3 regions of the Desulfovibrio sp. 3_1_syn3 genome follow, and region 2 is predicted to be linked to each of the others. Evidence: riboswitches for the same ligand, from Rfam matches in the RefSeq annotation. Region 2 holds a riboswitch; each other region holds the start of a gene.
What was found. Region 2 has a riboswitch for cobalamin ahead of HMPREF0326_RS03100 (sirohydrochlorin cobaltochelatase). Riboswitches for the same ligand answer to the same signal wherever they lie in the genome.
Positions count from the first base shown of each region.

Region 1: another riboswitch for cobalamin. It lies ahead of HMPREF0326_RS11690 (FecCD family ABC transporter permease); the one in region 2 lies ahead of HMPREF0326_RS03100 (sirohydrochlorin cobaltochelatase).
Region 3: another riboswitch for cobalamin. It lies ahead of HMPREF0326_RS12345 (anaerobic ribonucleoside triphosphate reductase); the one in region 2 lies ahead of HMPREF0326_RS03100 (sirohydrochlorin cobaltochelatase).

Region 1 is NZ_ADDR02000002.1:79,763-89,968, reverse strand. Features, by position in the region: gene argC (N-acetyl-gamma-glutamyl-phosphate reductase) at 1-468, shown strand, start outside; gene hypD (hydrogenase formation protein HypD) at 766-1,857, shown strand; gene hypE (hydrogenase expression/formation protein HypE) at 1,861-2,868, shown strand; gene HMPREF0326_RS11710 (GGDEF domain-containing protein) at 2,980-4,308, opposite strand; gene cobI (precorrin-2 C(20)-methyltransferase) at 4,370-5,098, opposite strand; gene HMPREF0326_RS11700 (ABC transporter substrate-binding protein) at 5,273-6,133, opposite strand; gene HMPREF0326_RS11695 (ABC transporter ATP-binding protein) at 6,072-6,932, opposite strand; gene HMPREF0326_RS11690 (FecCD family ABC transporter permease) at 6,986-8,071, opposite strand; cobalamin riboswitch at 8,216-8,408, opposite strand; gene HMPREF0326_RS11685 (polyphenol oxidase family protein) at 9,032-9,796, opposite strand; gene HMPREF0326_RS11680 (5-formyltetrahydrofolate cyclo-ligase) at 9,787-10,206, opposite strand, start outside.
Region 2 is NZ_ADDR02000001.1:709,396-719,601, forward strand. Features, by position in the region: gene HMPREF0326_RS03070 (hypothetical protein) at 1-681, opposite strand, end outside; gene HMPREF0326_RS17285 (S24/S26 family peptidase) at 1,495-1,752, opposite strand; gene HMPREF0326_RS17290 (helix-turn-helix domain-containing protein) at 1,764-2,180, opposite strand; gene HMPREF0326_RS03080 (helix-turn-helix domain-containing protein) at 2,308-2,841, shown strand; gene HMPREF0326_RS15820 (hypothetical protein) at 2,902-3,453, shown strand; gene HMPREF0326_RS15465 (helix-turn-helix domain-containing protein) at 3,562-3,939, shown strand; gene HMPREF0326_RS03090 (30S ribosomal protein S1) at 4,030-5,739, opposite strand; gene HMPREF0326_RS03095 (hypothetical protein) at 5,884-6,474, opposite strand; cobalamin riboswitch at 6,614-6,865, shown strand; gene HMPREF0326_RS03100 (sirohydrochlorin cobaltochelatase) at 6,910-7,821, shown strand; gene HMPREF0326_RS03105 (phenylacetate--CoA ligase family protein) at 7,953-9,233, opposite strand; gene sfsA (DNA/RNA nuclease SfsA) at 9,406-10,206, opposite strand, start outside.
Region 3 is NZ_ADDR02000002.1:238,388-248,593, reverse strand. Features, by position in the region: gene HMPREF0326_RS12345 (anaerobic ribonucleoside triphosphate reductase) at 166-2,421, opposite strand; cobalamin riboswitch at 2,552-2,733, opposite strand; gene HMPREF0326_RS12340 (hypothetical protein) at 2,956-3,858, opposite strand; gene HMPREF0326_RS12335 (M16 family metallopeptidase) at 4,573-7,230, opposite strand; gene HMPREF0326_RS12330 (hypothetical protein) at 7,659-8,588, opposite strand; gene HMPREF0326_RS12325 (DUF6485 family protein) at 8,673-8,885, opposite strand; gene HMPREF0326_RS12320 (ABC transporter ATP-binding protein) at 9,091-9,813, opposite strand; gene HMPREF0326_RS12315 (ABC transporter ATP-binding protein) at 9,806-10,206, opposite strand, start outside.

The sequences.
Region 1 (10,206 bases), on a different contig from region 2:
CTGTTCTGCGAAGTGTCGGACAACTTCCGCGCCTACGGCCTGCCCCGCCATCGCCACACCCCGGAAATCGAGCAGGAAGTTTCCCTGCTGGCCGGACAGGAAGTACGCCTGTCCTTCAATACGCATCTGCTGCCCATGAACCGGGGAATCCTCTCCACCATCTATACCAAGCTCAAGGATCCCGCCGCCAATCTGGACAGCGTGCATGAAGCCTTCTGCCGCACCTGGGAGCGCAGCCCCTGGGTCCGCGTGCTGCCCAAGGGCCGTCTGCCCGAAACCCGCTACGTGCGCGGCAGCATGTTCTGCGATCTCGGTCTGGTGGTGGACCCGCGCACCAACCGCCTGATCATCCTGGCGGCCATCGACAACCTCTGCCGCGGCGCTTCGGGACAGGCCCTGGCCAACGCCAACCTGATGTGCGGCCTGCCCGTGGATACCGGCCTGGAACGTCTCGCGCCCCTGGCCTGACGCGCCGAGTGTCATGTCACGCCCGAACTGTCATAACGGGCGTGAGGATCGGCTGCGGCGCATCCCCTTACGGGGTTGCGACCAGTGTCGCTTGACGCGACACTGGTGTCTGATTGCAAAAATTTCGAGCATAGTTATGCTCTCAATTTTCGCAAGGTTATCGGCGAAAAATGTTATTTTTCGCTGAGTTACGGTGGTTACGCCGCCGCGCCGGGCTCGCGCCCGGCGGTGAATACCGTATAATATTTAAATGTTATATGATACTCACCCCCATCAGCCATCAGACCGGGAACTGCCATGCAACTGAACACCGCCTTTCAGGATCCCCAACTCTGCCGCGGACTCCTGCAGCGCCTGGAACGCGCCCTGGACGGGCGCTCCATGCGTTTCATGGAGGTCTGCGGCACGCATACGGTAGCCATTTTCCAGAGCGGCCTGCGCTCCCTGCTGCCCGCCTCGGTCACCCACCTTTCCGGGCCGGGCTGTCCGGTCTGCGTGACGCACGACGCGGAAGTGGCGGCCTTCCTGGACCTGGCCGGACGGGACAGGGTCATTGTGGCCACCTTTGGCGATCTGCTGCGCGTGCCGGGGCCCGGCGGGCGCAGCCTCAAGCATGCCCAGGCCCAGGGCGCGCGCGTGGAAATCGTCTACTCGCCCCTGGACGCCCTGACTCTGGCCACGGCCAATCCCAACGACACAGTGGTTTTTCTGGGCATCGGCTTTGAGACCACCGCGCCCACGGTGGCGGCCACCCTGCTCACGGCCCGCCGGCGCAAAATCGAAAACTTCTGCGTGCTTTCCCTGCACAAACTGGTGCCCCCGGCCCTGCGCGCCCTGCTGGACGACGCCTCCTGCGCGGTGGAGGCCTTTCTGCTGCCCGGCCACGTCTCCACCATTCTGGGTTTGCAGCCCTACGGCTTTCTGGCCTCGGAATACCATGTGCCGGGCGTGGTGGGCGGTTTTGAACCGGCGGACATCCTCCTGGCCCTCTGCCTCATGGCCGAACAACTGCGGGACAAGGCCCCGGCCGTGGTCAACGCCTATCCCCGCGCTGTGGACGACACGGGCAATCCCAAGGCGCGCGCCCTGCTGGAGCAGTTTTTCCAGCCCGCCGACGCGCTCTGGCGCGGCTTGGGCCGCATCCCTCAAAGCGGCCTGGCCCTGCGGCCCGAATACGCGGATCTCGACGCCATGGCCCGCCTGGACCTGCGCCTGCCCGAGGTGGCGTCCTTGCCCGGCTGCCGCTGCGGCGACGTGCTCAAGGGGCGCATTGCCCCCCCCGCCTGCCCGCTGTTCGGCAAAAAATGCACTCCGGCCACGCCCGTGGGACCCTGCATGGTTTCCACCGAGGGCAGTTGCGCGGCCTACTTCAAATATTCGGAGCATTGATTGATGGACGATTGTCTCTTGCTGGATGCGGGCAGTGGCGGCCGGGCCTCACAACGCCTGGTGGCGCAGTGTTTTCTGCGCCATTTCGCCAACCCTCTGTTGGAACGCCTGGATGACGCGGCCCTGCTGGACGGCCTGCGCGGCCCCCTGGCCATGAGCACGGATTCCTACACCGTGACGCCGCTCTTTTTTCCGGGCGGCAGCATCGGCAGTCTGGCCGTGCACGGCACGGTCAACGACGTGTCCATGCTCGGCGCGCGGCCCCGCTATCTGAGCTGCGCCTTCATCCTGGAGGAAGGCCTGCCCCTGGACACCTTGGAGCGCGTGGTCGCGGACATGGGCCAGGCGGCCCGCACCGCCGATGTGCAGATCGTCACCGGCGACACCAAAGTGGTGCCGCGCGGGGCCTGCGATAAAATCTTCATCAACACCACGGGCGTGGGCGAAATTTTCATTGACCCGGCCCCCTCCGGGCACAGCGCCCGCCCCGGCGACGCAGTGCTGATCAGCGGCGCGCTGGGCGACCATGGCCTGACCGTCATGGGCAGCCGCGAAAATCTCTCCTTTCTCACGGATGTCGCTTCGGATTCCGCGCCCCTGAATCGAATGATTGAGGACGTCATTGCCGCCGCCGGTGAAGTGCATGTGCTGCGCGACCCCACACGCGGCGGCCTGGCCACCACTCTGAATGAAATCGCCGAACAGTCCCAGGTCTGCATCAACCTGGAAGAAGAGCGCATTCCGGTGCATGAGTCCGTTAAAAGCGGCTGCTCCTTCCTGGGCCTGGACCCGCTCTATCTGGCCAATGAGGGCAAGTGCATCTGCATTCTGCCCGAAGACAGGGCCGAAGCCGCTCTGGCGGCCATGCGCGCCTCGCCTTACGGGGCCGAAGCCGCGCGCATCGGCAGCGTGAGCGAGGACAAGGCCGGGCAGGTGCTGCTGCGCACGCGCATCGGCGGCCAGCGGCTGTTGGGGATGCTGGAAGGGGCGCAGTTGCCGCGCATCTGCTAGGAGCTGTTTCTAAATTGTCCTTTCGCCTCTGCCTGCGCCAGGCTCGCCCCGTACGAAGGGTGGGGCGAGCCTGGCGCAGGCAGAGGCGAAAGGTCATTAATCAGCGCTTTCCTAAACCAACCGCTCGCCGTCCTCGCCCAGAATAACAAGCCCGTCGCGACCCTCGTGCTTTACATCGTACAAAGCCATGTCAGCCTTCTGAAACAGCTCGTCCAGGCCGTGCGTCGCCTGTCCGGCCACTGCCCCGCCGACGCTCAGACTGACCGGCAAGGCCCTGCCCCCGGAAGAAAAACCCTTCATCTGCCGTCGCAGGCGGACAATCCGCTCGGTCACCGCCCGCAGTGAGCCGAATTCTTTTATAAAGATCAAAAATTCGTCGCCGCCCCAGCGGCAGAGGATGTCCTCTTTGCGAAAAGCGGTCCACATGGCTTCGGCCATAAAGGCCAGCACCTCGTCGCCCACCGCGTGTCCGTAATTGTCGTTGAAGCTCTTGAAAAAATCGACGTCCAGAATCAGAAGCAGACCCTCTTCCCCGCGTTGCGAGGAATGCAGATATTCGTCAATATCCTGTTCCGTGGCCACGCGATTGCACAGGCCGGTCACGGGGTCAAGGCGACTCTGAAGAAAGAGTTCCTTATTCTTGTACTCCATCTGCTTCAGGCGCGTAATATCCTGCGCGTAGGCGAAAAGATATTCCTTTTCCGGCTCAATGGAGTCACGGATCAGAGTAGTGGCGACGACGAAATTGTGGCGGCCGTCCTTGTAGATCACCGTGCAGTTCATGGTGCAGAAACCGTTGTTTTTGCGGATGTGCGGCACCAGATTGGCAAGGTTGAAGTAGTGCAGATAAGCCTCGCGCTCTTCCGGAGCCACGATATTCTCCGCGAACCAGTCGACCTGCTCCTTGAAGGTTCCCTTGGCGACCATATTGCCGGTGTCCGGGGTCACCATGCTGCATGCGCCGCTTTCCAGATCCGCGATGAGAAAATCCTCGCACAGGTTCTGGGCCATGAAGCGGATGCCCTCGTCCTGCAACTCGATCTTCTTGCGCTCGTTCAGGCGCGCAACAACCTCTTCGGTATCGTCGTAATAGGCGATAATGACGCTGCGCTTTTCTTCGGAGGCATAGATGAAATTGGCCTTGAGCCAGGCGATTTCGCCGGAAAGTTTGCGCCGCCGGTAGGTAAAACTGGGCTTTTTCCGGCTCTCCAGCATGGCGGCAATGACAGGCAGCGACATCTTCTCCAGATACTCTTCCCTGTCCTCGGGCAGCACAAAGCGCTCGGCCACGCTGCGCACCTGGACGGCATGATCGCCCTGCTCCGGAATATGCGCGTAGGCGTCGCTGCCCACGTATTTCACATAGCGGCCGGTGGACAGGTCCACGACCATGACGAATTCATAATCGTGCTGCACTATCGTCCGCAGGATATCGACCATCGCACTTCCCCCGGTGATCCGGCAGCCGTTTGAGAACGCGGCAACAAAAACACGTCCGCCGTCAGCGCGTGCCTTCCTCCCCGCCGGTTTTCGACTTCCGGCTTACAATCAATGACATATAGGGCGGCGTGCTGTCCACTGCGGCCACGCCGCGCCGGATATGTTCCTCAGGCTGTTCCACGTGGCTGGCGAGCAGGCAGTCCGCGTCACGGCCCGTGCTTTGCAAGGCTTCGCGGATGGCCGGGAAGTTGCGGTAGGCCTTGAGGATCACCGCTGTGTCCGCATTGTCCAGTTCCGCGGCCAGGTCGTCCCGCCCGTTGATGCCGGGCAGAATGCGCAGCTTCTCGCCGCCTTCGCAGAGCACCGTGCCCGTGCGTGCGGCCGCGGCCTGAAAGGAGGTAATGCCGGGCACGATCGCCACCGGCAGATGGGGCGCGACTTCCCGCAGGGTGCGCAGCAGATAACCGAAGGTGCTGTACACCAGCGGATCGCCGATGGTCAGGAAGGCCGCGTTTTCCCCACCTTCCAATACATCACGGGCGGCTTCGGCGGCTTTGAGCCAGGCCGCGCGCAGAATCCCGGCGTCGCGGGTCATGGGAAATTCCAGGCGCAGCAGGCGCGCGTCCGCGCGCAGATGGGGCCGGGCTGTGTCCAGGGCGGCGGAATAGTCGTTACGCGGCGAGGCCGCCGCCAGGATCACGTCCACCGTGCGCAGGACGTTCACGGCCCGCAGAGTCAGCAGATCCGGCGCGCCGGGGCCCACGCCCAGTCCGTACAAAGTTCCGGTCATATCTTGCTCGCTTGCTCGTTGGTTATCAGGTGTAATATTCCGCCCGGCACGACAGGAATTTTGCCCGCCGGCGAGGAGAACAAGCTTTTTATGCAGCGCAGTGGACTCTTCTGGTCCATGAGCGGAATAAAAAGCGTTGTTCGACAACGTCCAGCGGGCAAAAGAACATCATGCCTAAGGATGGAGCCAGCGCTCCAACTCCTCCGCCGCCTCCACGGCGCGGGGGCCGGGCCGGGCGAAACGGTCCTCATCCACCACAAGTACCCGTCCCGTGCGCACGGCGCGCAAATCCCGGTAATGGGCGCGCTCGGACAGAGGCTGCGGATCGGGATTCATGGGACCCTTCTGGATCAGGTAGGCGTCCGGGTCAGCCAGGATCAAAGCCTCCTCGTTGAAGCGCACCAGCTTCTTGTCGTCCGCGACCACGTTTTCGCCCCCGGCCACGGCAATGATCTCATTGACGATGCTGCCTTGCCCGGCGGCCAGCAGATTGGGATAACGCACTTCATAGAAAACGCGCACCGGCTTTTCCCCGGCATGGCGCGCCCGCAGCGTTGCCAGGCGCGCCCGCCAGTCCCGGATCAGCCCGGCGGCCTTTTGCTCGCGTCCCGTGAGACGCCCCAGCTTTTCCAGCACATCGAACATCTTGTCAAAAGAATCCATCTCAAACGTCAGCACATTGATGCCCAGTTTACGCAGGGCTTCGGTCTGCAACAGCGCCTCGCGCCGTCCGGCGAGCTGAAGCACCAGATCCGGCTTCTGAGCCACGATCAGTTCCGCATTGGGCCGCATATGGGTGCCTATGGCGGGCAGACCGGCCAGCTCCGGCAGATGGGCGTCGGCCACGGTGCGCGCCACCAGCAGGTCGCGCGCGTCCAAGGCCAGCAGCAGCTCGTTGTAGGCGCCGTACAGGGCGATGATCCGCTCGGCCGGTTTATCCAGAGTCAGCGTGACGCCCGTGTCGTCAACCACCTCAATGGGAGCCGCCTGAACCGGGGCCGGATTCAGGCCCGTCAGCAGCAGAACCAGCAGCAAAATTGACGGCGCCGTTGCTCCACGGCCCGGAAGCGCGCCCCAGCAGCGCCTGGGGCAGGCCCCAGCGCGGATGCGAAAAAACCCGGATGGGAATATCGTACAGAACACTGAGTCTCTCCTCGGTGAAGACCTCGGACACGGGGCCGTCAAAGAGTACCCGGCCGTTTTTCAGGCCCATGAGCCTGGTTGCATACAAGGCGGCCAGATTGCAGTCGTGCATGGCCATGAGCACGCAGGCCCCGGCGGCCCGACGGCGCTCCAGCAGATCAAAAAGTTCCACCATGCGGGCCAGATCCAGACCGGCGGCCAGCTCGTCCAGCAGGAGCAGCGGGCTCTCCTGGGCCAGAGCCCGCGCCAGCAGCACCCGCTGCAGTTCCCCGCCGGAAAGCTCCCCCACGCGACGCGCGGCCAGAGCGGCGGCTCCGGTGGCGGCCAGGGCCTGTCCGACGGCGGCGTAGTCCCGCCGTCCGTAGCCGCCCAGCCAGGAGAGGTAGGGATAGCGCCCCAGCAGGACCATCTGACGCACACTCAGGCCGGACGGGCATTCCGCGCGTTGCGGCACCACGGCCGCCAGCCGGGCGCGTTCGCGCGGACGCAGGCCATCCAGCGGCCTGTCCGCCAAACGTATGCCGCCGCCCTGGGGCCGCAGCACGCCGGAAATGCAACGCAGCAAGGTGGTTTTGCCGCTGCCGTTGGGTCCCAGCAGGGCTACGCTTTCGCCGCCGCGCGCCGCCAGGCTCACGCCGCGCAGCACGGGCCGCCCGGCATAGCCCGCCGTGAGATCGCGCACGTCCAGCATCGGCCCTTCCACTGCTCTGCTCAGCGGCCTGTCCATTGATCGTGCGCCGGACATCAGCGCCGCCGCACCAGAAGGGCGAAAAACGGCCCGCCCAACAGGGCCGTGACCACGCCCACGGGCAATTCCTGGCCGCCGCCCAGCACGCTGCGGGCCAGGACGTCAGCCCAGACCAGCAGCACGCCGCCGCCGAAAAAGGCCCCGACCAGCAAAGGGCCGTGCCCCTGTCCCAGCAAAAGGCGCAGCACATGCGGCACTACCAGGCCCACAAAGCCGATCACTCCGGCCACGGCCACGCAACCGGCGGTCATGCAGCTGGCCCCGGCCAACAGCCAGAAGCGCGCCCGGCCCACATTAAGACCCAGTTGCGCGGCCTGCTCGTCGCCCAGCGAAAGCACGTCCAAGGCCCGCCAGCCCAGACCCACGGCCAGCAGACCGGGAATAAGGGTCGCCAGCAGCAGGGGCAGACTGTCCCAGCCCCGGCCTTGGAGCGAGCCCAGAATCCAGAACACGATGCTGGTCACGGATTCCTCATTGAGAGCCTTGACCAGGGCCACCAGGGCCCCCAGAAAGGCGGCCACGGCAATACCCGCCAGAATCACGCTTTCGCGGCTGAAATCCCCCTTGCCCCGGCCCAGCCAGAGCGCGCCGCACAGGGCCAGCAGGGCCCCGGCCAGAGCGGCGGGAGCCACCAACCCGGCCTGGGTCACTCCCGCCGCATGGCCCAGAATCCGCCCCAGCCACAGGCCGAACCCGCCGCCGACGCCGCCCAGGGCGATAGCCATGCTGGCACCGCAGGCCGCACCGGCGGAAATGCCAAGGGTGAAAGGGTCGGCCAGGGGATTGCGCAGTACGCCTTGCAGGGCCACGCCGGCCACGGCCAGCGCGCCGCCGCAAAGTGCCGCCAGGCAGACCCGCGCCAGACGGATCTGCCCCACTACCAGGAGTTGAGAGGCGTCCACCGGAGCGGCGGCCAGGCCCAGGCTCGCGGCCAGCGCGCGGAAAACCTCATTCACGCCCAGCGGGAACGGCCCCGGCAGGCAGGCCAGCGGCAGGGAGCATAGCCAGAGCGCCGCCAGCCCGGCCAGGGCAAGGCAAAGGGACCGCGTCCGGGGCGGCCGGGAAAGGGCATCTATGTGCATATCATATGGGGCTATGCGGACAAAAAAAGCCTCTTCCATAACTGGAAGAGGCCCGTATTTCCTCTGCCTGACCGGCAAAAACCCGTTGCCGGAGAACATCTCACGCCAGAGCAATGCACTTTTTCAAAGTTAAGCTGCACCAGGAGCGCGAAAATGGGCACGGCAGGTCTTCCGGCTTGATCCCCTTGCCCCGGCCTTCCCGTTTCCAGTGGCACAAAATGGGGCGCGGTTTGCGGATCTCACGGCGGCGGGTCCGCTCCCGTTTTACACGGGATTCCCTTTTCAAGCCGTTCCGCGTTGCTCCGCCGGTCCGGCTACCGTTGTCAGAGGGCACATTAGGCGCGGCGCGCGGCCCTGTCAATGCGGCCGGACAGATACATCTGACTCCAGCTTTTAAGGCATCTTATTTGCCGGGATTATCCGTCAAAACCAGCCTGTTCGACGTTGGCGGCGTCATCCGGCGTTTTTTGCCGCTCACGTACTTGAAGTACAGCCCTGCTCTTGATGCCCGTAAGGCTCGCCCGGCTCGCCAACGGGCACGGCCCTTTGGGCCGCCTTCCGGTCGGTTTCCGCGCAAAAAGCTCCATTTTCCTTGCCAGCGCGCAAAAATCTTGCTTCAGCCGTTGCGACGAAGGAAGCTACGGATGAAGACAGCAATTGGTTACGCAAAATTGTATCCAAGGAAATCGCTGTCGCTATCCGTAGCGGTGCTGTCTTGATCCATAATACGGCTTCGCCGTGAACGGCTCAAGCAAGCCGCTGACGCGGCAACGGCTAGCGCATATTTTTTAGAATTCTCCCGGCACCAGCCATCCGCCTGCGCTTCGCTCCGGCGGAGCAAAGGTGGCTTCGCCCAACTCTTGGGAAAGAGTATATGATAAATACCAATACATTGAACCAGCCGTATAAATTAAATGAACTTTTATACGCTTGCCAAGGTAGACGCGCGACGGATCAGCCTCAGGCCGTGATCCAGATCAGGCTGGCCTGACGGCCGGACCTTTTTTCACGCCGGTAAGAGAAGAACTGTCCGTTGTTGGAAGCCGTGCAAAGATCCAGGCCGTAGATTTGGCGCTCCGGCAGACCGGCTTGTTGCAACTGCCGGCGGGTCAGGCCCCAGAGATCCATGGTCCGCGTTGCCGGGTCGAACCAGGGCCGGAAGTCGTCGCTCCATTCCCGCTCGAAGTTGACGAACTCCGCCCGTCCCGGCCCCAGGCTGGGTCCGCGCACGGCCAGCAGGTCGCAGGGTTTGAGATCATAGCGCGCGCAGAAGCGGGCCACGCCCGTACCCGGGAAATCGCAACGGTTGCCCCGCCAGCCCGCGTGCAGGGCAGCCACGTATCGACCGCCCTTGTGCGCCAGCAGAATGGGCTGGCAGTCCGCGGTCTTGATCAGCAGGCCCAGGCCGGGCCGGGACACGGCCATGCCGTCGCCGTCCGCCGTGGGCCGGGTTTCGCAGGCCACGGCTTCCGGCTCGAAGAGCAGCACGTCGCCGTGCACCTGATTGAGCTCCGCCCAAGCCGTGAGACCGTGCGGCTGCAAGGCCGCCAGCAGGTCGCGGCGGTTGCCCGTTACAATATCCGGGTCGTCCTCGGTGCTGAAGGAAATATTGCCGCCGTCATAGCCGTTGCGGTACACCCCGCCGGGGATGGCGGCTCGGACCTGAAAGGCGCAACGGACATTCTCAAGACCGGGAAACTGAAAAGGAATGTAGCTTACAGACACAGAAACTGCTCTTCCGTGCAGAGATATTGCACGCGTTGATCCCACTGTTCCAGGGGCAGATTTTTGGCAACCTGGAAGGCGAAGCACAGGCCCACGCGCGGGCAGGCCAGTTCGCTGTCCAGAAAACGGTCATAATACCCTCCGCCGAAGCCCAGGCGGCCGCCGTGCAGGTCAAAGGCCAAGCCAGGCAGTACCAGCAGATCCGGCTTAAAGGCCTTGCCCGCCCCTTCCGGCCCGAAGCCCGGCAGCCCGTCCTCGGGCTCGCGCAGGCCGAAAGGGCCGGTCCGCAATTGTTCCGGCCCCGTGCAGACCACGAAGTCCATGATCCCCGCTTCGCCGGGCCGCACGCGCGGCAGCCAGACCGTGCGCCCGCTCTTCCAGGCGGCGTCCAGCAGCTTGTCGGTGGACAA
Region 2 (10,206 bases):
GTTCGTTGCCCGTTTCATGGCTTGCTCGACAAGTTGACTGACATGAACAGGGTTGTCTGCACTTCTACGAGGCAAAGCTTCTCCCTCAAGTTCAAAGTTTGGGTTTTTCTTCAAAATCCCCATGAGATACCCTGCGGGGTTCTTGAGTTTTTTCGACAGGAGCAGTTGGTAACAGCGTTCTCCTCGTGCCGAATCCGGGTCGATGCCATTCGCTCGGAGAACTTTTCTGACTGCAATGTCTTCCTGCTTGGAGAAAGCCCTGTTTTCTTGTCTTTTACAAATATCTTGTTCTTGTTGTTTGTCTGTAGCGGATTGTGTCCGGAGCAACTCCGGAGTTTGTCCGGACTTCCGGGCTGACTTCATTCTGTATTCATCTTGTAATTTCAGGAGAATATGTGCACATACCCGTGCTTTTTTTCCTTCAATGACGACCTCCATAAATGATGGATCACTGCAAAATCCAAAAAAATTTTGCAATTTTTTTGGAGATAGCCCGGTGAGTGCCTGCCAGTCTGTCAAAGGTAATGTCAGATCAGGCAGTTGCGCTTCTTCTTCCCATGCCCCGGTGATTTTTTCCAAAATCAGGCACACGGCAGCGTACCCCAGTGAACCGAATTCCGTGCGTACTTGCACGATAAAAGGATGCTCACGAAGGTTGTTATAATGCTTAAACCATCGCATTTCAGTGCCCGCTTCGGGTCTTCCGAGGGCGTCCCAGCGTTACAGGCTGGGTAAATTGCTGAGGGGCTTTCTCTGTAGCTGCTTGGGCCGCATCCACCTTGTCCTGAATCCACGCATCCACAATTGCCACAGGCCACATAAGACGCCTTCCCAGCCGTATAGGCCGGGGAACCGCACCGTAATTTCTTCGGTTCAAATGTCCATGAATCGCAGACACGGTGAGGCCAAGCAGCCCTGCCATATCATGGATTGTGTAAAGTCTTTGTTCCATTGCACACCTCTGGCATTCAAGATTTGCGAGCGTTTGCTTGCATTTCCAAGTGCAATACGCGAGAAAGGCACTTGGTGGCTGCCCAGAAAATTTGCAAAATACCCTGACTTCTTACTGAGCTTGGCACAATGGTAAGAAAAGGCGGGGAGGTGGGATAAGCGAGGATGAAAACGGGCGGATTAAGAAAAAAATTGCTCCAAATTTGCTCCACTCAACCTGAAAATGAGCAGATATTCATACAAATTTGAGAGCATTTATCTATATGATATTATTGAATTAATTATCTTAACCACTTGAAATTTATGCTCCAAAAATCACACTTGAAAACCGTTGATGCCGTGAGGCATCCGGGGGTTCAAATCCCTCCCCTGCCATGCAGCACAGAATAGCGCCACGTTGCCGGAACGAAAGACCGGCGACGCGGCGTTTTTTGTTTCATTGCCGACTTGTCCTGCCTTCTCCCCCCGGCTCCCGCCTTGCCGCCCACCCAAAAAACGGAGTGGCCTCTGCCCTCATGGCGGCGGTTATTGCGCGCACCCCGTTTATATTTCCTGCATGACCCAGGCCAATCGCCCGAGAATCCATTCCGTCCGGGCTAAGCGTATCCTGCGATCCGGATACGCGGGGTTCTCGGCACATAAGCGGAAATAATCCTCCTCCCAGAGCAGGCGGCGCAGGACGATCTCCCCGTGGGGAAGCGTGATGGCGAACAGTTCGCCGCTCGCGGGGCAGTCGGCGCGCGTGTCAATGCCGACATACGCTCCCCGGCGCACTGTGGGCGCGGCCGCGTCGTTGTCCACTGCCAGAACGACTATGCCTCTCTCGCGTATGCCCTGGGCAAGAGGATGCTGCCTGTCGGCCGGAGCGTGGCCACGGCTGCCCCGTTTCCCGTGTCGTCGCCGCGCATGGCGTACATGGTGACAAGCGCAGGCTGCGACAAAGGCGAGCCCAACAAGCCGGGGTTCATAGGCGTTCCATCACCGTCGCCGGGGATGTACCCGGCCTCGGTGCGCAGATACACCGGGCCGATGCCGCTTTTCAGCCAGTCGGGGTTCACGCCCAGCTTTTCAAAGAGCGTCATATACCAGGCCCCCGGCACGGATTGCCGTCTTTTGGCGTCGGAAATGCTCGATTGCTTGATCTCAAGAATTTCAGCCAACGCGGTTTGCGTGCGGGTATGGGTTACGGCCTTAATCCGCTCTATCGTTTCTTTATAGATATGATCCATTTCATACTCCCCGCCAATAGAATTCGCATGATCGCCCTTGTTTCAGAAAATATAATATTTCTGGGTTAATTCAAAGTATGATTTAGACCGTCTAGCTTGATCCAGTATTTTCTGGCAATAATTTCTAATGGGTAAAAAAGTATGTATTTTTGGCCAGTTATTTCGGGAAGTTCGGGGAAACAGCGGGCTTTCTCAATGGAATGTTTCAGTTAAGGCCGGAATTCATCTCAGCAGTGTTCACCAAATCGAAGCAGGCCATCAGGAGCCGCGCATTCTTGGCGCGATGCGGCTTGTCGGCGCATGTGGCGGGGATTTGAGTTCTTTTTTTTCCGAATTAGCTGGAAGAATGAATTTGTATCCCCATCCTGAGCAAACAAATTCTTTTATGGAAGGACTGGAAGAAGGCAATGCTTCTTATTCTTCTGAATTCTTTGAAATTACCGGATATGGAGACTTACTGCGATATTGTCGAACCCAAAAGGGACTGTCTCAGAAAACGACAGCAAACAACATTGATTACGATTTAAGGAGCTTGCAACGCGTTGAGAAAGGAGAGCAAGAACCGATGGTGACGACTGCGGTGAAGTTAGTTACCGCAATCGAAATGCCGCCGGGGCAGTTCTTTGAGTGGTTAGGATTTTTTTTGTCTCCCATTGGGTAAATATCAAGTATGTTTTCAACCATCTAGTATGATTCCGGGCTTTGAGGCATTTGCTATGACATGGGCAAGGAATTATGCATATTCGGCAGCCTGTTTCAGGCGGTTCGTTCTCAAACTACGCTGTCACAGTGGGAGATTTCCGTCAGGGCGGGAACACATCTGAGCAATGTGAATCAAGTAGAAGCCGGAAATCAGGAACCTAATGTTATTATTGCCGTAAAAATGCTTCTTGCCGCAAATGCCGACATACAATCTTTCTTTACTTCTCTATCCCCCCATTTATTTCAATCTATTGAATCTTCAAAGCTCCCCGTCTTATCTCAAAATGAATTTAAAAAAAAATTGAATTCAGCTCTACTCCCATCAGATGAAACTAAAATTTTTGGAATACTTTTATCTGAATGCAGAGCTGCAACAAATTTATCGCAGAATTGCGTTTCTTCTATAGCAAAATACGACCATAGAAGTCTGCAAAGAGTAGAAAAAGGCATACAAATTCCAGGTGTTATTAATGCAGCAAAGCTTATTGCTGCTACCGGTATTGAGATTGGAATATTTTTTGATCTTTTCAGCAAAAAATTGCAAGCAATAAACGCAACACACTATAAATAAATATTTTATATAGAAATATAATTATCAAATTATATACATAGAGTGACAATTAAAAATATTTACCAAAACTCTCTGAACGTCAGCTAATCATGAAAAACGGAGTAGTTCATGATCAGCAGCAACGTAAAACGACTCATGGCGGCCAAAGGGTTGACCAACCAGACCCTTGCGGCGAGGGCTCGCATTTCCGCCGATACAGTCGCACGCACTAAAAGTGAAAGAATCAGAGAGTGCAGCCTGGATACATTGATTTCCATTGCGCAGGCCCTTGGAGTTCAAACAAAAGATCTCTACTGTGAATCTTCGGAGATGCAAGCAAGTTCAGAGCAAGGGACTGAGCCCTCTCTTTTGGCCATAGAATTAGGAACCTTCATTAAAAAGAAGACGATATATTATTGCTCAATTTTAGTGCATTCTCAAAAATGGAGCGCACTAATTGTTTCCCATAAAAAGCAAGCAGGCGAGTCTTCTTGGACGCCCCGTTGACTCCCTTCCCCACTCCCGCACATTCAGGTCTGATACAGAAAAAGGGCGCCCTCGCGGACGCCCTTTTTCTGTATCGTCGAAACAGCCGGTCTAGCTGTTTTCGCTTTCCTCAAACTTCTGCTTGAGCAGGTCGCCCAGGCTCTGCCCGGCTTCCTGCGGGCCGGAATGGAATTCCTTGGGCTTGCGGCGCTCCTCCTCATCCTTGATCTGCTTGATGGAGAGGCCCAGACGGCGCTCCTCGGCGCTGACATGGATGACCTTGGCCTGGATTTCCTGGCCTTCCTTGTAGATTTCCGCCGGGGTCTTGACCTTCTTGCCGGACAGTTCGGAGACATGCACCAAGCCTTCGATGCCCTCTTCAACTTCCACAAAGAGGCCGAAGTCGGTGATGTTGGTCACCACGCCCTTGATGGTGCAGCCCACGGGATAGGTATCCGGCACATGGCCCCAAGGATCGTCCACCAGCTGCTTGACGCCCAGGGTGAACTTCTCGTTCTCCTGGTCCACGGTGAGCACCTTGGCCTGTACGGTGTCGCCCACCTTGTACAGCTCATTGGGATGGCGCACCTTCTTGGTCCAGGAAATGTCGGACACGTGGATAAGGCCGTCGATGCCGTCCTCAATGCCGATGAACATGCCGAATTCGGTAATGTTCTTGATGACGCCCTCAAGGACGGTGCCTTCAGGATATCTCTCGGCCACCAGTTCCCAGGGATTGGGACGGACCTGCTTCATACCCAGGCTGATGCGCTTCTTTTCGCCGTCCACGCCCAAGATGACCACTTCCACTTCGTCGCCGGTGTGGACCATCTGGGAGGGATGACGCAGCTTGCGCGTCCAGGACATTTCGGAGATGTGCACCAGGCCTTCCACGCCGGGCTCCAGCTCCACAAACGCGCCGTAGTCCACCAGATTGGTGACCTTGCCGGTGCACTTGGCGCCTTCGGGGAAGCGGGCGGAGATATCCTGCCAGGGATCGGGCACGAGCTGCTTGAGGCCCAAGGAAACCTTGTTGTTCTCACGGTCGAAGGAAAGCACCTTGAGGGTCAGCTCCTGGCCCATGGTGATCATTTCCTTGGGATGGCGGATGCGCTTCCAGCTCATGTCCGTGATGTGCAGCAGGCCGTCCAGGCCGCCCAGGTCCACAAACACGCCGTACTCGGTGATGTTCTTGGCCTTGCCCTGGACGATCTGGCCTTCCTCCAGGGTGCGCAGCAGATCCTGACGCTTGGAATCGCGCTCCTCTTCCAGCAGCACGCGGCGGGAAACAATGACGTTGCTGCGGCGGCGGTTGATCTTGAGCACGCGGAATTCAAATTCCTGGTTGACCAGAGCGTCCATATCCGGCACGGGACGCAGATCCACATGCGAACCGGGCAAAAACGCCTCCACCCCGCCGATGTCCACCGTGTAGCCGCCCTTGATGCGACGCACGATATGGCCCTTGATGACCCTGTTATTTTCCTGCACGTCCTCGAGCTGATCGAAGACCTGCATGCGTTTGGCCTTTTCAAAGGAAAGGGTGATGGTGCCGTCCATTTCGTTCTTGCGCACCACATAAACGTCCACCCTGTCGCCCACGCTGACGGCCATGTTGCCCGCGGCGTCACGGAATTCAGCCGCGGGGATCTGCCCCTCGGACTTGAAATTCACGTCCACCAGCACATTGTCGTCATCCACACGGACGATCTCGCCTTTGGTAATGGAGCCTTCTTCAAGGTCGCCGAAATCGGGATTGAGATAGTTTTCGAGGGCGCTTTCGAAATTAATTTCGTCGTGCCCGGTTTCCTTGTCTGCCATCTGCCATGCCTCCAAATAATTTCCCCTCGCTGAGAGAGTGGGAAAAATTATCAGAGGCAAAGGAAAAGCACAAGAGAAATTGTCCGGCGCAAGGTTTTACAGCCAAGGAGAGAGACGGAAAAATGCGAAGCAGGGTCGGGTTTGTCAGGCCGCGAGCCAGAGCAGGCCCGGCTCAGGCAGCGCCAGACCGGCTGGCGGCGTGGCCGCCAGCGGAAGCAGGACTTGTCCCGCGTCGGCGGGCCGGGCGGCCAGGCCCCGGCACAGCAGATGCCCGGCCAACTCCTCGGCAATGCTGTTGAAGCAACGCAGCTCGATCCAGACCGGTTCCTCAAGTTGAGCTATGGGCGCGGGAGGCGCGTCCTCCCGGCGCTGGGTAATAGCGGCGCGCATGGCCGCGTACCGGCCGCCCCGGCGCAGGGCTGCCCCGGCCACACCGGGCATGGCCGCCGAAAGGGCCAGCCGGTCGCCGGAGGCCAGGGGCACGGCAAAATCATCCACAGCCAGACCGTTACGCAAAATGGTCTGGATGCGGCTTTCCACATATGCTTCTTCCAGCCCCAACCCCAAGGTCAGAAAACGCCCCAGGCTCACGGCATCCCCGCCTCGCGCGGGCAGCAGCACGCCCCGGCGCAGCAGAGCTGCGGCCGCAGCCGAAACTTCGGCGCTGAGCCCGGCGGGGGTTTCAGGCCGCTTGCCGGTGCCGTAACAAATATCCATCTCAAGGGAGGTATCCATATTCGGAAGTATAGCTTGAAACGCGCGCCGGGCCAAGGCCCGGCGCGCGCCTGGAAACAGCTCCTAGGCCTGATCGCAAAAAATGTGCTTTTTCGCTGAGTCACGGCGGCTATCTCATTTTTCAGCTTCGACACTTGTCTTGACTTTTGCGCCCCCCTGTTGTCCTCTGCCCGCTGTAGCGGGGAATTCCGTGCAAATCGGAAACAGTCGCGCTGCGGTAAGAGGGTACAGAGCTTCTTCGCCTTGCCGGAAACATCCCGGCGGGGCGCGACAGCCAGCCGTCACAGGTGAAGGCGAAGCCGAGGCGCGGGGCCGTTGTCCTGATTATGATCAAAAACGCGGGCCTCCACATCCCTCAAGTCCGAACACCCGCTGGCCGGGGCACTTTGCGCCGCCGCCGTATCCACCTTTCAACGCACGATTGAGGAGGTTGCCATGTCTCGTACGTTGCGCGTGTTCCCGCGCGTCCTGCCGCTTTTCCTGCTTCTGCTGGCCCTGCTGGCCGCGTCCGTCCAAGCGGCGGATCAGAAAGCCCCCAAGGAAGGGGTGCTGCTGGTGGCTTTCGGCACCAGCGTGCCCGAAGCCCTGCCCTCGTTCAAGGCCGTGGACGCGTCCTTCAAGGCCGCGTTTCCGGACACGCCCGTGGTCTGGTCCTACACCTCGCAGATCATCCGCAAAAAACTTGCCAAGCAGAGCAAGCCCGTGGGCGGCATCAGCGACGGCCTGGCCGCGCTGGCCAAGGCGGGGGTGAAAGTGGTGCGCGTGCAGTCCCTGCATGTGATGCCCGGCGAGGAATTTACGGAGCTTGAGCGGGCCGTGCTGCTGGATATCCAGAAGCACCCGGGCCGTTTTGAGGCCGTGTACCTGGGCCGCCCCCTGCTGGAGTCGCACAAGGATGCCTTAAGCGTGGCCAAGGCCGTGCTTGCTGATATGGGCGACAAACGCCGGAAGGGCGAGGCTGTGGTGCTCATGGGCCACGGACAGGCCCACGGCCGGGCGGACCTGGTTTTTGAAGGCACGCGGGCCACGTTCAAGGAAAGTGACCCCCTGGTCTTCATGGCCACGGTGGAAGGCGCGCGCGGCATTGACGACCTGCTGGCCGAGCTCAAGGCCCACAAGATCAAGAAAGTCTGGCTGCAGCCCCTGATGGTGGTGGCCGGGGACCACGCCCGCAACGACCTGGCCGGGGACGAGGAGGATTCCTGGGCTTCCAAGCTCAAGGCCGCCGGTTTCAAGGTGGAGGCCAACCTCAAGGGCCTGGGCGAAGTGCCCGGCGTGCGTGATCTCTTTGTGGACCATGCCAAGCAAAATGTGGACGACCTGACCAAGGAACCCAAGAAGCAGTAAAGCCGGATTTATCCACCGCAGCAAAAACGCCGTCCGTTTCCACACTCCGTGGAGACGGGCGGCGTTTTCGTGCCGGGTTTACGCTAAGTCCGCCCTATCGTCCTGAAAGGGGCACAACGCACGGAGCGGGATCAGCGCTTGTCGATCACCCGCTTGGACTTGCTGAACGTACGCGGCAGGCCGGCGTAATCCGCCACCCGCACTTCCATGCGCGCCAGAATGGCCTTGTGCAGCCGCCGCTCCAGAGCCTGGGCCAGGGCAGCGTCATTGCCGGACGGCTGATCCTGGGCGCGCTCCACAATCAGGGCCAGATGGTCCAGGGAGCGCTCGTCCCTGGTCAGCTCCATCTGGTATTCGCCGCCCAGTTCCGGGAACTGGCCGATGACTTCCATGATCTGGCCGGGATAGATGTTCACGCCCCTGTAGATGACCATGTCGTCGGAGCGGCCCAGAATGCGGTCGTGCCGGGGCATGTTCAGGCCGCAGGAGCAGCGGCCCGGCAGCAGGCGGGTCAGGTCGTGGGTGCGGTAGCGCAACAGGGGCACGGCCTCCTTGCGCAGGCTGGTGACCACCATCTCGCCCACTTCGCCCTCGGGCACGGGCTGCAGGGTGTCCGGGTCCAGCACTTCAATGATGAACAAATCCGCCCAGTAATGCAGGCCCTCATGGGCGTCGCAGTCCATGGCCGTGCCCGGACCGTACATTTCGGTCATGCCCGCGATGTCATAGCTGCCTTCCAGGCCCAGCTTGCTCTCGATGGCCAGGCGCATTTTCTCGCTGCGCGTCTCGGCCCCGCAGATCATCTTGCGCAGCCGGATCTGATCGCGGATGCCCGCGCGCTCCACTTCCTCGGCCAGCAGCAGGGCCATGGAGGCCGTGGCCCCGAAACAACTGGCGCCCACGTCCCTGAGCAGTTGCAGATGCATTTCCAGATTGCCCGGCCCCACCGGAATGGTCAGCATGCCGAAAAGCTCGCTGCCCAGCTGAAAGCCCGCCCCGGCGGTCCACAGGCCGTAACCCACAGCCACCTGCATGCGGTCCTCGGGCGTAAGCCCGGCCAACTCGTAGCAGCGGGCCATCTGGGTGCTGAACGTCTCGATGTCGCGGCGGCTGTAGGCCAGAATTTTGCGCTTGCCCGTGGTGCCGCTGGAGGCATGGATGCGCACCACGTCCTTTTCCGGCACGCAGAGCAGGGGCAGGGGGTAGCCCTCGCGCAGATCCTCCACATCCACCGTGGGCAGCTGGCGCAGATCATCCAGGCTGCGGATATCCTCGGCACGCGCGCCGCAAGCATCCAGCCGCGCCCGGTACTGCGGGGAGTTGCGCGCCTGGCGCAGGGTGTAGCGCAGGCCGTCCAACTGGATCTGCCGGATCTGCTCGTCCGTGAGCCGGGGAATGAAACGATGGGTCATGTCGGGCATGGAAGGAGCCCCCTCTGTTTGTCTGGCCGGTCTGTCCCGCCGTTCTCTGCCCGTGCCAGGGCCATACGCGGGCCGTGCGGGCGGGAACGGCTGTTTGTGTCCGCTTCCTGTTGTTCCGATTTCGTTGTTCCGCCCCGTTTCTAGACTCCCCGCGCGCGGAAAGTCAATAAAGGCGCACGGGCAGCAAGCCGCCCAGATCCACACCGCGCGGACTGACCACGGCCCGGTAGGGATAGATCTCGACCCCACGCGCGGCCGCCTCATAAAAGAGCCCGGCGTAGGCCGGATCAATAAAGTCCGCCGGTGCGAAACAGTGCCCGTCAGGCCGTTGCACCAGATAAAACATGGCCGCCCGCTCGCCGTGGGCCACAATGTCCATGAGTTCGCGCAGATGCTTCTGCCCGCGCTCGCTGGCCGCGTCCGGAAAGCAGGCCGCGTCGTCCTCCACCATGGTCACGTTTTTGCATTCCACCCAGAGCGGCGGCAGGCCCGGCCCGCTGAACAGGCCGTCCAGGCGGCTCTGACCGCGCTTGGCCTCACGGGTCAGCTCGGCGTAGCCCTCGGCAAAAGCCAGCCGCCCGGCGAGAAAGGCCGCCTCCAGCATACGGTTGGGCACGCTGGTGTTCACCCCCACCCAGAATCCACGCCCGCCGGGAACCGGGCCGGGCGGGTTTGACGACGAGAGAGGCGGCCCGGGTACGGCGCTTTCCGCCAGCCAGACGCCTTCCTGGGTATATTTGAGCTTGCGGGCCGGATTGGCCGCCGGAGAGGCCAGCACCAGCGCGCCGGGCCGGGTCAGGCCCAACATGCTGCCCGAGTTGTTGCTGTGCACCCAGACCGGAGCGCCGTCCAGGCACAACTCCACACTGAAACGCTTTTGCCGTTGCACGAACTTCCCGATCACGCAATCCGGCGCGAAGGGCAGCAGCGGCACCGCATCCGCATTGCCGGAACCTTCACCGGC
Region 3 (10,206 bases), on a different contig from region 2:
CCGGGGTTCAATAACGCGGATCAACTTTGAGAAGTTACATTCTCAGAGTATCTGAGACGCCCGCTTCGGCGCTTAACGGCGCAAGTGAATCGCGCCCTCGCCTTCGCAGCCGCCAGAGCAATTTCAAGTTGAAATTGCTCCACTATGATATTCCACCTCGACCGTTCATTCCCACTTGGGCATCTGGGGGTATTTTCTGCGGAGTTCCCGCAGCGCCTCCAGACTGATCCCCTCGCCCTCGCGGCGGCCGCAACGCGGGCAGACGTCGTTGATGACGCCCGTGTAGCCGCAGACCGGGTCGCGGTCCAGGGGATGGTTGATGGAGCCGTAGCCCACGCCCTGATCATGCATGTAGCGGATGATGCGCTCAAAGGCCTCGAGATTTTTGCAGGTATCCCCGTCCAGCTCCACATAGGTGATGTGCCCGGCGTTGGTCATGGCGTGGTAGGGAGCTTCCAGCTGGATCTTCCTGAAGGCCTTGATGGGATAGTAAACCGGTACATGGAAGGAATTAGTGTAATAATCGCGGTCCGTGACGCCGGGAATACTGCCGTAGCGCTCCCGGTCCAGGGACACGAAACGCCCGCTTAAGCTTTCCGCCGGGGTGGCGATGAGCGTGAAGTTCAGGCCGGTCTTTTCCGCTTCCTCGTCGGCGCGACGGCGCATATGCCCGATGATTTCCAGGCCCAGCTTCTGGGCCTCCTCGCTTTCGCCGTGATGCGCGCCCACCAGGGCCTTGAGGGCCTCGGCCAGACCGATGAAGCCGATGGTCAAGGTGCCGTGCTTGAGCACTTCCCCTATGCCGTCGTCCCAGTCCAGCTTGCCGGAATCCAGCCAGATGCCGTTGCCCATGAGGAAGGGATAGTTGCGCACCTTTTTGGCGCTCTGGATCTTGAGCCGGTGCAGCAACTGCCGGAAGACCAGGTCGATCTTCTCATCCAGCAGGGCGTAAAACTTTTCCGGATCATTACGGGCTTCCAGGCCCAGGCGCGGCAGGTTCACGGAGGTGAAGCTCAGATTGCCGCGTCCGCAGGTCACCTGGCGTTCCGGATCATACACATTGCCCAGCACACGCGTGCGGCAGCCCATATAGGCCACTTCGCTGTCGTAATAACCGTCCCTGTAGTACTGGAGGTTGAAGGGGGCGTCAAGAAAGCTGAAATTGGGGAAAAGGCGTTTGGCCGAGGTTTCCATGGCCAGTTTGAACAAATCGTAGTTGGGGTCCTCAGGATTGTAGTTGACCCCTTCCTTGACCTTGAAAATCTGCACCGGGAAAATGGAAGTCTCGCCGTTGCCCAGACCGGCCTGGGTGGCCAGGAGCAGGTTTTTCATGACCATCCGGCCCTCGGCGGAGACGTCCGTGCCGTAGTTGATGGAGCTGAACGGCACCTGGGCCCCGGCCCGGGAATTCATGGTATTCAGGTTATGGATCAGGGCCTCCATGGCCTGGTACACGCGCCGGTCCGTATTGGCCAAAGCTTCGTCCACGGCATAGGCGTGGGCGCGTTCCGTCAGTTCTTTCCACTGTTCGGGAGCCGCTTCGGTCAGCGCGCGGCCCAGAGCATCGGCTCCGGCCATGCTCGGGCGCACGCCCACGGCATCCAGCAGTTTCCCGGCCAGTTCCTCCGCAGCGGCCGCGTCCAGGCCCCCGGCAATGCGCAGGCAGGCGCAGAAGGCCTTGCGGTATTCCTTGGCATAGGTCTTGATCACGCCCTCGGCCATGGCATAGTCAAAGTGCGGCACGCTCTGGCCGCCGTGCATTTCATTCTGGTTGGCCTGAATGGCTATGCAGGCCAGGGCCGAATAGCTTTCAATGGAATTGGGCTCACGCAGATAGCCGTGCCCGGTGGAGAAACCATTTTTGAACAGCGGGATCAGATTGATCTGGCAGCAGGTTTCGGTGAGCATGTAGAAATCTTTGTCATGAATATGGATATCGCCGTTAAGGTGCGCGGCCGAGGCGTCCTTGGGCAGGATATAATTGTCGATGAAGAATTTGGAGCCCTCGGAACCGTACTTGAGCATGGTGCCCATGGCCGTGTCGCCGTCAATATTGGCGTTCTCCCGCTTGATGTCCTCCCGGATGGCCGGGGAGTACGTCAGCTTTTTGTAGATATCCATCAGGTAGGATTCCGCGTTGCGGATCTTGGCGTGCTCCGCGCGGTAGAGAATATAGGCCTTGGCGGTTTTGGCGTAATCGTACTGGATCAGCGTTTCTTCCACCACGTCCTGAATTTCTTCCACATGGCGGAGGCTGCGCTCATCCAGCTTTCTGCAGACTTTTTCGGTGACGAAAAGCAGGTCCGTGGGCGACATGTCCTCGCCGCCCACAGCCTGATTGGCTTTGGTGATGGCGTTGAGAATCTTGACCGAATCAAAGGGCACGGACGCACCGTCCCGTTTCATAATACTGGCGGGCATGAAAAACTCCAGGCATGGAGGGGCTGTATGGAATAAAAAACCTCCGCCCGCAACACAGGCGGAGGAGGAAGCGCATTTATCCTCACTGCAAGACCTGACGGCAAAAGCCCCGTTGCCGGCGGTCCGTCCTCAAAGACGATGAATGAAAGCAGGTCTTCCGGCTTGCCGGCTCGCTTTTCGGCCTTCCCGGAGCGAATCCAGTGGCGCGCAAGGAAAAGCGGCATCAGTTCGGCGCACGGCGGCGGGTCCGCTCCCGATTTGAACGGGATTCCCTATTAAGCCCCGAAGGGCGCTTCCGTATCTCTAGAGATAGTCAAAACAGCCCCTTTCTGTCAATCAGAGGCGCGAAAAAAGGCTTCCTTGCTTCGTAGCAACATATTGAATTTAAAAGATAAATTTTAAGGGTACGGCCCTACGGCGACGACCGTCAGCGCTCCGGCCACAGTGCCGGGCCGCCATGCCCTCCAAAAGGTAGCGCCGGATGGTTTCATCGCCGACGATGCCGGGCAGGAGCATCTTGCCGCCCCCGCCGGTTCACCGCGCCGGGGCGGCCTGGCTTTCGGCTCCTCTCCCTGACGGGCCGCCGAGCCGCGCCGTGATCCAGAGGTCCAGACCGGGCACGCCCTCCTCGCCCACTGGCTGCCAGTCCAGCACGGCATCCCGCCGCGCTGCGGACAGATAGCGCACAAAACGCAAATGCAGATTCAGAGCGCTGTCCTTTTTATTCCGACCGACAAGCACGCTGTGGGCAGCCAGAAAAAACTTGCGGGACTCTCCTTCCGGGCCGTTGCAGTCCAGATAGAGCAGGCAGAGCGTATTCTGATCAATATCAATGTCGTTGAGCAGATCGTAATCGACCAGCCGCACGAACGCACCACCGGCGGAGACGTCGATCAGGCGTATTTTCCGTTCCAGATCCTGGCTGTAACGGCTCATATAGATCTGCACCTGGCCGCGCTGCTCCGGCAACATGGGCGCGAACCAGAAGCGGAATTTTTTGAGCATGCCCGGCCCCAGGCGCAGCCGTTCGTGCCGACGCAACTCCCGCCATAAGGAACGGAAAGGCGTCTTGAGCGTGATCTCGGTCAGGGCGTTTCCGGCGTCGCGCCGCACGTCCTGCACGCGGCAGTTGCAATAAAAACCGTGCCGCGCGACGGCAGCCTTACCGCTCTCTTCCTGCCCGTCCCTGGCCTCTTCCGGCTTCACCTCGATATCCGGCTTGAAATAGATGCGGCACTCCCCGCCCTTCAGTTCAGCGGGAATCAGGGGCTCCGCCGTGGACAGGACCGTGATGTCGCGGGCGGTAAAGGTTACGGTGCAGAGCAGAGGTCCCGCTTCGCGCGGACGGCCGTCAAAGGTGAGTTGGACCGGAAGGGCCCGGTCACGGGCGTATTCCAGGGCGGTTGCGATATTCGGACGCCAGAGGCAGAGGGGCATTACGCGGATCTCCTGTCATCACCAAGGATGCATGCCATGTCCTTTGGCACAGAGCAAGTTGGGGAATTGCCATTCTCAAAGCCGGCGCTGACCTCAGCCGGCTGTTGTCGTTATTCGCAGCAATGCTGTCCTCGTCTGTCGCGTTGCGGCTACAGCCAGGCTTCGCCATGAACGGTTCAGGCAAGCCCCGGCGGCAATAGCTGACGCCCGGTGGGACTGAGTTTCAGCCCTTTGCCTCAGGCGCGGGCGGCCACGCGAGTGAGCACCGGAGCAGGGGATCTTTCAACGTTAACCTGCCCTATTTCCCAAGGATTTTTCATGGATAGCTCACGCGGACGCGTTCTGTAAAGTCGCAACAGCGCCCCGTCCCGGTCGAACTTGACCGCGACGGGGCGCTGTTCAGACAAAACCTGCGAACGCCGGGGATATTCTAAGCAGATTAACTTTGAGAATTGACATTCTCAAAGTTTTTAAGCCGCTCGCTCTGCTCTCGATGTCCGTACGGCGGCATAGCCGCCAACGGCTGACGCTCGTGGCGAGCGCCTGCTTACGCAGCCGCCAGAGCAATTTCAAGGTGAAATGGCTCTAGGTTGGAAGTTTCATTCCCTGCCCAAGAAAGCGAATTCCGGCGCAGGACGCATGGTAAAGCATATTCGAACTTCGCATGGAACGGGCCTCGCGCAGGAGAGAATGAAAGCACGTTGGGAGCGGCTCCTACGGCAGCAGGGTTACCTCATAGGCATTGGCCGGTTCCAGATACTTGCGGGCCACGGCCTGCAAATCAGCCGGGGCCAGCGTGGCGGCCTTGTCCAGCAACTGCTTCTGGAAATCCTGGGGATAGTGCAGCACGGCATCCGTGGCCGCCTCACCGGCGCGGTCCGCCAGGCTCTGCCTCTCGCGCAGGTATTCGCCCAGCAGGCGGTTGCTTCCGGCGGCCAACAGGGCCTTGGGCAGCGGCTTGGCCTTGATTTCGGCAATGATCCCGGCAAAGCCCCGCCGGGCCTGCTCCAGCTTGTCCGGCGTGGTGCCGATGTAAAAGGCCATGAAGCCCGTCTCCGGCATGCTGCGGTTGAAGGCGGTTACGGTATAGCCCAGGCCCTGCTCGTCGCGCAGGCTGGCAAACAGCAGGCCGCTCTGGCCCGAAAGCACGGATTGCAGCAGCATCAGGGCAGGCGCGTCCGGATGGGTGGGCGGCACGGTTTTGAAGATCTGCAGGAGATGGGCCTGATTACGGCCCGGCAGATTCAGGCTGAGCGCTCTGTCCTTGCCCCAGTCGGGCGCGGCCACGGCCAAGCCTTCCCCTTCCGGCGCGGGCAGGCCCTGGGCGAAGGCCAGCACGGCCTCGCGGTCAAAGCTGCCTGCCACGGAAAGCACCCACGGCTGGCCGGACTGACGGGCCCAGAAAGCCTGCACGTCTTTGCGGTCAAAGCCGTCCAGGCTCCGGGGCGTGCCCAGGCCGTCAAAGCCATAGGGCTGTCCGCCGGGATAGAGGAAGGGATTCAGCTTGGAGAACATATAGGCCAGAGGATTGTCCGAGCGCTGGCGGATGGCGGATTTCATGTTATCCACCTCACGGCGCAGTTCCTTGGTTTCGAAACGCGGCTTGGCAAGCACATCGCCCAGCGCGCTGAAATACTCCGCGTTGAAGCGCGAGGGCCCGGTCAGGGAGATGCCGAAGGTCTGCAGGCCCGCCTTGGCGGCAATGGAGGCCGCGCGTTCCGCGAAATAGCGCTCCACGCCCTGGGCATCCAGATTGCCGCTGCCGTCGGTGAGCAGGCGGGCGGTCAGATCCGCCAAGCCCTGCTGTTCGGGCTTGAGCAGTGCGTTGCCGCCGGGCAGCATCAGGTCCAGGGAAATATAGGGCACCGTGGCGTCGGGGATCATGATCAGGGTGCGGCCCTGGCCCAGTTGAACCACCTCGCGCTTTCCGGCGGCCACAGCTGCCGCCGCCACGCTTTGCGCATGCGCAGCGGCGGGCCAGTTCTTCCGCAGCACGGCTTCCAGATCGGGCAGGGCCGCGCCTTCCGGTGCCAGCACACGCACTCGCGCCCGTTCCGGCACGAGCCACTGGCTGACGGCATTCTGCAACTGATTTTCATCCACATTGCGCTGGGCGAAACGCATGTTGCGCTCCCCCTGCTCCCCGCCCAGATCAAACTGGATGGTTCCCTTCCAGGATGCCAGACCGTTGAGGGTTTCCCCGGCCCGGTCCATGCTGTCCTCCAGATTGAACTTGGCCCGGCGCACGGCGTCGGCGCTGAAGTCCTTGGCCGTCAACCCGGCCAGATCCCTGGTCAGCTCCTGCCAGAAAGGTTCCAGCTTGTCGGCGTCCAGCTGGGCGGTGATGGTCAACAGGCCCGCGCGGGCCAGACTCATATTGTCCACGCTGATGCCGTCCACCAGTTGTTTTTCATACTTGTACTTGCGGTAGAAGGTCGAGGTGCCGTCGCCGCCGAGCAGATAGCTCAGCACGTCCAGATCCACGGCGCGCAGGTCGCGCAGACCGGGCGCGGGAAGGGAAATGCCCAGATAAACCTTGTTCCAGGGTCCCCGGCTCACTTCCACGCGCGGACCACCCGCCGCGCCGGACAGGTCCAGCGGCTGGGGCACGGGCAGGTCGCCGCCGTTCTTCAGGCCGCCGAAAATCTTCTGGGCATAGGCCAGCACCGCGTCGGGCTCAATGTCGCCCGCCACCAGCAGCATCATGTTCTGCGGCTGGTACCAGCGCTTGACATAGTCGCGCAGATCTTGGGCGGTAATGGCCTTGATGGTGTCCACATAGCCGATAATCGGACGGCCGTAAGGCGTATTTTTGAGCCCGGCCACCTGAAGGTTTTCATAGAGCTTGCGCATGGGCGAATCCTCGCCGCGCTGGAGCTCGGAAATGACCACGTTTTTCTCGGCTTCCAGTTCCTTGGGATCGAGCTGGGCCTGGAAGGCCATATCCTTGACCACGTCCATGCCGGTGCGCCAGTGCGCGGCGGGCATGTCGGTCAGATACCAGGTTTTGTCAAAGCTGGTGGCCGCGTTGAGATAACCGCCCAAGGCCTCCACCTCACGGGCCACCTGGCCTTTGGGCCGGTGCTCCGTGCCCTTGAAGACCATATGCTCAAGCACATGGCTGATGCCCGCATGGCGCGGCTCTTCATTGGCCGAGCCCGTGCGCACATACAAGCGGGTGCAGACCAGGGGGAAACGCGTGTCCTTGAGAATATAGACGGTGAGCCCGTTGGGCAGCCGGGTCAGCACCTCGTTCGCCGAAACGGAAGAGGCAGCGGCTGCGCGCCCGGCGGCAAAGGCCTGACCGATGGAAAGCAGGACGGCGGCCGCGCAGAACAGCGCCGCTGTCAGAAAGGAGATACTATGTCGCATGAAAACTCCTGAAAACTGGTTTCAAGTCTTCCGGCTGTCTCCGCATGATGCGGATTTTTTCCGGAGGGTCGCTCATTACAGCATGTTGCGTTTGAAATATGTAATATTTCAAATTCTACGCAGCCCGCGTACCGTGGAAGCGGCAACCGTTGGCAAGTCTCCGAGCCTTACGGATGCCGACAGCAACGCTAAAAAAATAGTTTATCGCTGCTGTCGATACCCGTATTTGGGGCCAACGGCACGGCTGCGCCGCCTCCGGGCGCTTTCTTGCGCCTGGGCGCGGGCGTCTGCTCCGGCTGTAAAAACAAAACCGGATGGAAGGCATGACGCATTCCATCCGGGAATAGTAGTTTTTGCCGCCGCTCAAGGCAAGCGGGGAAAAAACAGCGGATTCCGGCAAAGGGCCGGGACACCCGAGGTTTTCCGGCTCAGCCCTGCAAGGCAGGCACAAGTTCGCGCAGCACTTCCTCGGCCCGCTCGTTGGGCACCTGGCAGGTTCCGGCGGCCAGATGCCCGCCCCCGCCGTGGGCCAGCATGACCTGACCGATATTGACCGTGCTGGACCGGTCCAGAATGGATTTGCCCACGGCAAAGACCGTGTTCTGCTTTTTCAGGCCCCAGAGCACATGCATGGAAATGTTGCACTGCGGGAAAAGCGCGTAAATCATGAAACGGTTGGTGCACCAGATGACATCCTCATCGCGCAGATCCAGCACCACCAGTTTGCCGTGCACCGAGGAACAGCGTTTGATCTGCTCCGCGGCCTTGGGCTGCTGCTCAAAATAGAGCTCCGTCCGTTCCTTCACGTCCGGCAATTGCAGGATATCCTCAATGAGATTGGTGCGGCAATGCTCGATAAGCTCCATCATCAGGTCGTAGTTGCTGATCCGGAATTGGCGGAAGCGCCCCAGGCCGGTGCGCGGGTCCATGATATAGTTGAGCAGGGTCCAGCCCTCCGGCGCAAGGATGTCCTCCCTGGAATACCGGGCGGAGTCGGCCTGGTCCACGGCGCGCATCATTTCCTGCGGGATGCCCACAAAGCGCTCCCGCCCGCCGAAATATTCGTAGACGACCCTGGCCGCCGAGGGAGCTTCGGGATCGATGACGTAATTCTCGGGCCGCGCGCCGCCCAGGCGCAGGGTTTCCGAGAGGTGGTGGTCGAAGACCAGATGAGCCTTGGAATTGTACGGCAGATTGGTGGTGATGTCGTTTTCGGTGATCTCCACCTTGCCGTCCTGCATATCCTTGGGATGAACGAATTTGATGCTGTCCAGTATGTCCATTTCTTTTAACAGAACGGCGCAGACAAGGCCATCGAAATCGCTGCGGGTCACAAGCCGGTATTTTTTCTCAGCCATGCCGATCAGCTCCTGTGATGTATGAAGATATGACCATGATGCGGGATGGGCGGCATATTTTCAAGAGGCCGTCCAAGAGCCGCCTCAGGCATTTTGTTTGCTTTGCCTGATCACATCCGCGAACGTTTCAAGCGTGTAGGATGCGTTGAGATCCACATCCTCTTTGACCAGCTTCACAAAACAATTGGGAATTTCCCGAAGACGCAAATTCTTTTCAATACAGGGAGAACAGCCCTTATCATGCCTGGAAGGATGCAGAGGGCAGGCTTTGTTCGCGCAGGTGCAGAAATCTTTCATGGATATTCTCCGTATCCGCCGCTCCCGGCATAAAGGAGCTTTAGCCGTAGGCGAACCTTGTGAGCCGTAACACGGCTTCGCCGTGAACGGCTCAAGCAAGCCACCGGCGCGGTAACGGCTAGTGCCCTTGGCAGAGAATGGAAATCCTAATTTAGAAACAGCCCACAGAACAGTCAAGACTTGAAATGCTCTGGCCGCCCACGCATCAGCCGCCCAGATAGGCTTCCTTGACTTTGGGATTTTCCAGCAGTTCCCGGCCCGGACCTTCCAGCACAACCCGGCCCACTTCCAGAATATAGGCGTAATGGGCCACGGAAAGCGCGGCAAAGGCGTTCTGCTCCACCAAGAGCACGGTTTTGCCTTCCGCGTTGATCCGTTTGATGATTTCAAAAATTTCACGCACCAGCAAGGGCGCAAGGCCCAGCGAGGGCTCGTCGAGCATGAGCAGGTCCGGACGACTCATGAGCGCCCGGCCCACGGCCAGCATCTGCTGCTCGCCGCCGGACAGGGTGCCTCCCTTCTGCCAGCTGCGCTCCTTGAGGCGCGGGAAAAGGGTGTAAACCCATTCCAGGTCCGCCGCGATCTCGTCCTTTTCCTTGCGGGAATACGCGCCCAGATAGAGATTTTCCTCCACGCTCAAATGCGGCAGGATGCGGCGGCCCTCGGGCGAAAGGGAAATACCCTTGCGCACCATGCCCTCGGGCTTCAGGCCCATCAGGGACACCGGCTCCTCGCCCTCATGCCGGGTAAAAAGAATTTCGCCGCTGATGGTCTTGTTCAGACCGGCGATGGAACGGATGATGCTGCTTTTGCCCGCGCCGTTGGCCCCGATCAGGGTCACGATGCTGCCGCGCGGAATGGAAAGGCTGACGCCCTGCACGGCCTGGATGCCGCCGTAACGCACATGGAGATCACGTATTTCAAGCATGTTGCACCACCACATCCTCACCCAGGTAGGCGCGGATGACCACAGGATTGTTGCGTACGGATTCGGGATCGCCCTGGGCGATCAGCGCGCCGTACTCCATCACCCAGATATACTGGCACACGCCCATGACAACCTTCATGTCGTGTTCAATGAGTAGAATCGTCAGATTGAATTCGTCCCGGATGTGCCCGATGAAGTGCATCAGATCCAGGCTTTCCTGAGGGTTCATGCCCGCCGCCGGTTCGTCCAGGAGCAAAAGGCGCGGCTCGGTGGCCAGGGCGCGGGCGATTTCCAGGCGGCGCTGGGCCCCGTAAGGCAGGCTGCCCGCCTTTTCGTCCAGTTGGTCGCCCAGATTCACGCGCTCGGCCAGCAGCCGCCCCTTGCGGGCGATCT